One region of the Lactococcus sp. AK05 genome, then DNA from elsewhere that is predicted to be linked to it. Evidence: riboswitches for the same ligand, from Rfam matches in the RefSeq annotation. Region 1 holds a riboswitch; the other holds the start of a gene.
What was found. A riboswitch is a leader RNA that binds a small molecule or an ion and turns the genes downstream of it on or off. The one in region 1 is predicted to bind thiamine pyrophosphate.
Positions count from the first base shown of each region.

Region 2: it holds a riboswitch for thiamine pyrophosphate, as region 1 does, so the genes downstream of both, thiM (hydroxyethylthiazole kinase) here and thiT (energy-coupled thiamine transporter ThiT) in region 1, are expected to answer to the same signal.

Region 1 is NZ_JBFTEI010000002.1:182,914-186,125, reverse strand. Features, by position in the region: gene AB6B24_RS05435 (biotin transporter BioY) at 1-281, opposite strand, end outside; gene AB6B24_RS05430 (aminoacyl-tRNA deacylase) at 392-868, opposite strand; gene thiT (energy-coupled thiamine transporter ThiT) at 932-1,480, opposite strand; TPP riboswitch at 1,527-1,626, opposite strand; gene AB6B24_RS05420 (MetQ/NlpA family ABC transporter substrate-binding protein) at 2,209-3,069, shown strand.
Region 2 is NZ_JBFTEI010000001.1:865,040-868,251, reverse strand. Features, by position in the region: gene AB6B24_RS04130 (glycosyltransferase) at 1-1,639, shown strand, start outside; TPP riboswitch at 1,741-1,843, shown strand; gene thiM (hydroxyethylthiazole kinase) at 1,924-2,676, shown strand; gene thiD (bifunctional hydroxymethylpyrimidine kinase/phosphomethylpyrimidine kinase) at 2,690-3,212, shown strand, end outside.

The sequences.
Region 1 (3,212 bases):
ATTAAAAAGGCAATTAGAAAACCACCTGTTGGACCAAAAAGAACCGCAATTCCTGATGTCCCTCCAGTGAATACGGGAATTCCAATAAATCCTAACAGGAGATAGAGTAAGATAGCAAAAAAAGTTTCACGCGCTTTTAGTACTGTGGCAACAAGTCCTACGGCAAGTGTTTGTAAGGTGACGGGCACAATACCAATTGGGATAGACAGAGGAGATAGAACCGCAATAATTGCTGCACCAAGAGCAATTAGGGTTAAAGAATATAATTTTGTATTTTGCATTAAGAATCCTTTGTTTTATGTATAAAATAAAATATACTAAAAAAGAAGAATTTTTGCAAACTCTTGCTCTAATAAACAAAAAATTACTGACAGAAATTCTGTCAGTAATTTTATTCTCTAATTTCGACAAATTGAGCATGAACAAAGTCAGCAAGGACTTTAGGAGCGATTTTTATGCTACGCCCAACTTCGCCAGCTGAACAAACGATAAAGTCGTGCTCTAAGGCAATAGAATCAATGAAAATTGGGAATTTTTTATTTTGCCAAATCCCCACAGGATTATTTGCACCGTGAATATAACCTGTCGTTTTTTGCAAGTCTTTTTGAGGAATCATGCTTACTTTTTTATTGCCCGAAACTTTGGCCAATTTTTTTTCTGATAAATGCTCTGTCAGTGGAAGAATACCAATGACAGGACCAGTTTTATCGCCGATTAGTGCTAGGGTTTTATAAATATCACTGCGACTGATATCCACAGGGAGGCTATTACTTTCTAAAGCGTTAATTGCAAGTCCAGTATGCTCAATTTTTGCCTTATCAAGAATTTGTTCTACAAGTGTTTTCTTTAATTTTTGCTTTTTAGACATAGCTTTATTATAGAAGAATTTGTGCTGACTGACAAGATAAAATAATTTTACTGACAGATTTTATTAGTAATTGCTATAAATGAAAAGTTTAGGGAATTTTTTGACGAAAATGATCAAAATGACAAATGCAGCAATAGCAGTCAAAATTGCACTGATTCCATTGACGGCAAGAGAATAGGCAACGGCTCCCCAGCCTTTCCAAGCGTATTGGCTCCAGAAAATGATTCCGGCAATAAAATGGAAGAAGTATTTAAGAAGAACAGCAACAAAAGTTCCCAAAAGAACTGGTACAAGTTTTAGAGGGGCTGTTTTTTGGCGGAAAAGTCCAGCAATTCCAAGTGAAACAGGGGCGATGAGATATTCAAGAAAAGCTTGAGACAAGGTTAAAATATAAGCGTGTCCAGTAATCATTGACAGAATTCCCCAGATTAATCCACCGACAAGTCCAGCTGTTAGGCCGCGACGAAAACTGAGAATAAGAATTGGGATACAGGCGATTTCAACAATAATCCAGCCATAAACAGTATTTGGAATAAGGCTGATGATGAAGGCGAGTGCCGCCATGAAGGCAATTTCCGTTAACAAACGGACATTGAACTTAGAATTAGACATAAAAAAACTCCTTTTTGATGCGCACAAAAGGAGGGTTAGAAATTAGACATTTGTCTTAACACATTCCTACGCTGGCATTACCCAGATCAGGTCAGATGGTATTTCTCGCTACTGACAGTTTTGTCAATAGACCCATTGTGCAAATATTTATTTTTACTCATTAAGTTTAGCATATTTTAAGTTGAAAAGCATTTTTTTAAGATTGTTAATCTATTTTATAAATTAAACTTAAAAAATATTTAAGGCAACATAAAAAATCAATAATTCAAAAAAAACGAAAGTCTGTTAGAATAAGTCTATACACAAATTCGGACAAAATAAAAGCGGTCGAGTAAGTAATTGTGAAGGTCAGCACAGAGAGCTTGTAGTGGTGAGAGCAAGCCTGAGCGAAGCAATGAAAATGGCTTGATAAGCGTAGCAAGAGTGAGGTTTAACTAAGCTCTTGACGGAATGGTTCTCGTTATTGAACTTGAAAGTTGCCTTTGGAATCTGAAAATTTTCAGTGAACTAAAAAGTGCTTAAATCAAGAATGGTACCACGATATAGCTCGTTTCTTTATATGAAATGAGCTATTTTTATTTAGCATGAGCGCTTTATCTTGAAGAATTTGTTTAGTATTAGAAAAATTAACAGGTGCACGGTTAATTTTTCTAATAGATGTAAAAAGTTTATCAAAAGGGGAATAATTGATTTTAAAAAATAAATCAATTAGAAAAAAGGGAGAAGAAATGAATCCAAGAAACAGAAATATTTTAATTGTCGTTATTGTTGTTGTAATTGTTGCTATCGCTGCATTTTTCGGTTTTAATCATAAATCTGGTGGAAGTAAAACGGCAAATAAAACTGTGAATATTGGAATAATGACAGGAACAAAAGAAGATGATGCCATTTGGTCAACTGTTTCTAAAACAGCTAAAGATAAATATGGAATTACTTTAAAATTCACTCATTTTACAGATTATACACAACCAAATACAGCTTTGAAAAACGGCGATATTGATTTGAATGCCTTCCAACATTATGCTTTCTTGAATGCTTGGAATAAAGCTAATGACGGTGATTTGAAAGCAATTGGTAATACAACAATTTCACCAATTCGCCTTTATTCTAAAAAAATTACTTCATTGAGCCAAATTAAATCAGGAGATACAATTGCAGTACCTAATGACGCTTCAAATGAAAGTCGTGCACTTTATGTCTTGAAGAATGCTGGTTTGATTGGCCTTTCTGTATCAGGTGATACACTTGCGACAGTCAAAGATATTAATTCAAATCCAAAAAATTTGGTCATTAAAGAATTAGATGCGGCACAAACACCGCGTGCGCTTGATTCAATTACAGCGGCAGTAATTAATGACGATTTTGCAACAACAGCAAAATTAACGGTTGAAGAGTCTATTTATACTGAACCTGTAAACAAAGATAGCGAGCAGTGGATTAATATTATCGTTGCAAATAAAAAAGATGCTAATAACAAAATTTATAAAGAAGTTGTGAAAGCCTACCAAACTGAAGCAACGAAAAAAGCAATTGAGAAAGCTTATCCTGATAAGAGAAAAATTGCTGCTTGGGGATTGAAACTCGACTAAGTAATTTCGTTAAAAAGTAACGGTTAGGTGAAAACTTTGGAAATTTCTACTTTAGAAATTTCTGCCTTAGGGCTAATAAATTTTACTGACAGAAGACTCAAACTGATTACGAACGGTTTGGTCAGTAGAAATTGGAGAAGATT
Region 2 (3,212 bases), on a different contig from region 1:
AAAATCAAAGAAAAAGATACTGTCATTAAAACCAATTTATGTATTGATACTGGTTGCTCTGGGAGTTTATGCTTATCTTTTCTTTCTTAATCCACCAACTAATTTTATTCATTTTAATAACAAAATTTTCAATAGTTATTTTGCGCTACAAATTTTTGAAGTTGTTGTGATTATGCTTTTGACAATCTATACAGGTTTGAAAAAATTTATCAGACCAAGAACGAAGATATTGCTATATATTGGTTCAAGCTTGCCTTTCCTCTATTTATATATTGTAAGATATCATTATTGGAAACAAAGTTATTTGGTTTTTGATATTTTTGATCGTATCAATTATATTTTCTTTATTTTTTCAGTTTTCGTATTTCTTTACTATACGGTAGAAGTCGTTATTTTGTGGTATTCATATAATAAAAGACAAAAGATAACGGCATTAGATTTCAAAGATGAGAAAATAAAAAAACAATTTCATATTTACGTTTTGATTCCGTGTTTGAATGAAGAATTGGTTATTCAAACGACTTTGAAAAGTATTTTGAAAAATAATTATGAGAATTTGGTAGTAACAGTTATTGATGATGCAAGTGATGATCGGAGCTTAGAAAAAATTTCTGAAATTCAAGATTCTCGATTGAATGTTCTAAGACGTATTAAACCTAATGCGCAAAAAGGAAAAGGGACGGCTTTGAATTGGGCTTATTATCAAATTAGTGAGCAAATTCAAGAAGCTGGAATTGCTCCGGAGGATGTTCTTATTGCGATAATTGATGCCGATACAAAACTTGATAACAATTATTTTGAAAAAGTAAATATGGCTTTCAATCATGATGCTAAGCTTACTGGTTTGCAATCCAAGGTTCGTGTTGCCAATTTGCTTAAAGATGCTTCACAAGACTTGGAATTTTCTGAAATTATCAATGCGACACAGATGTTTCGGACTTTGACCAATACAGTTGCTTTTGGTGGAAATGGGCAGTTCTGTAAATTAAGTACTCTTCAGGCATTGAATGAAGATCCTTGGACAGATTCACTTGTTGAAGATTTTGATTTATCAACTCGTCTCTTTCTTTCAGATATTGAAGTTAAAAATGCTCAGTTCGATGATATTTACATTGAACAAACAGGGATTATCAATGATAATGAAGCTTTGGTTAAACAACGAGTGCGGTGGGCACAGGGAAATATTCAATCTTCAAAATATATTTTGCCGACGATTCGGTCAAAAAAATTGCAGAATAAACAGAAGTTTGAATTATTGATGACCCTACTGAAACCCTGGTTAATGGGGATTGAATATATCATTGTAATTTATACACTGATTATGATTGTTAATTCTGCTATCCTATCAGGGATTACTCAATCACTTAAAATTGTTGTTGTACTTTTTATCGTGATGTCAATTTATATTATCTTTGTGAATTTTGTATGGGCTATTCTTTATAACAAAGGAAAATCTCAAGAAAAAACAAGGGTGTGGGATGTAGTGAAAGATACGGTTAATCTGACGAAATTTCTATTTATTTTAACTCAAATTTATCCGCAGTCAGCCATTCGATATTTCAACTCTAAAAATGATTGGGTAAAAACTAATCGCCAAGAAGAAAGTGTTGACCCTCATATTGATGAGCATAAAAAATAAGAAAAACCTGCCTTTTTGGCTAGGTTTTTTCTTTTGTAGATTTGCGAAATTAGTTTTTTTAGTTTAAATATGTTAAAGTAGTTGTAGTTTTAAAAATAAATCTATCACACAATGGGTACTGGTAAAAACTAATATTACCGGTTGAGAAAGACCATCAGACTTGAACAGGTTAAGACCTGCGTAAGAATGTGTCCGAGTTTTAATTGTATTTTCTTTATGAAAATCTTTTAGCTTACTTTCTTATCATACTAGAGCCCTCCTTGTGTCTATAAAGGAGTTTTTTGATGTCAATTTTAGAAAAGATTAAAGAAAAACAACCACTTATCTTAAATTTAGCGAATTTTGTAACTCCACAAAGAGTTGCGGATGCGATTAGTTTTGCTGGTGGTTCACCATTAATGACTGCGGAAATTTCAGAAAGTGAAACTTTAGTTGAAATTGCAGATGCTGTAGTGGTAAATATTGGTACCATTTCAGAAAAGGATTATCCGCTTTTTTTGACTATTTGTCAGTTAGCAAATCAAAAGCACAAACCTTTAATTTTGGACCCAGTTGCTGTCAATGTCCCTTTTAGAGCAAATTTTGTCAAAAGATTAATACAAGAGGTAAAATTTGATATCATTCGTGGGAATTCAGCGGAAATTGCTTGGTTTGCTGATAAAGAAAGCTTGAACAAAGGAATTGATGCACTTGAGTCAAATTTAGAAGTTGAGCACGCGCGAGTTGCTGCTCAAAAAACAGGGGCAGTCATTATTCAAACTGGAAAAGTTGATGTTATTTCTAATGGGTTCGAGGAATTATTTGTTGAAACTGATAGTCCACTTTTTAAAATTAATGTTGGCTGTGGGGACATGCTGTCAGCAATTGTTGGAACTTTTGCGGCTGTATCTGATGATTTATTTAAGGCGGCTCATGAAGCGACAGAATTCTTCGGTGAATCTGGTGTGAAAGCTACTGATCAAGTAGAAAATCTACCAGGAAATTTTGTGAATCGTCTTCTTGATAAAATATATCAAGCGACGCAAGAGGTTATGTAAGGGAGAAAAAGAAATGATTGATGTTTCTCAAGTTGTGACAATCGCTGGAATTGATTCTTCTGGTGGGGCTGGTATTAATGCTGACCTAAAAACTTTTCATAATCAAAAAGTATATTCGGCAACAATTGTGACAGGGCTGACAGCGCAAAATACCTATGGAGTACAAGAAATTTTACCGACAAATAAAGCTTTTATTTTGGCTCAATTTGACTCAGTATTTTCTGATTTGGAAATTTCGGCAGCTAAAACGGGGGCACTTTTTGATACTGCTCAAGTTGAAGCGGTAATTCAAGGCTTGAAAAAATATAAACCGAAGCATTTGGTGGTGGATCCAGTAATGGTGGCTAAAGGCGGGGCAATTCTTTTGACAAGAGAAGCCATTGATTTGATAAAAAATGAATTGTTACCTTTAGCAGAATTGGTCACTCCCAATTTGGAAGAGGCAGAGGTTATGTGTGGCTATAAAATTACTGACGAAAAGGAAATTTTAAAAGCCCTTCATGATATTCAAAAGTTAGGTGCTAAAAATGTGCTGA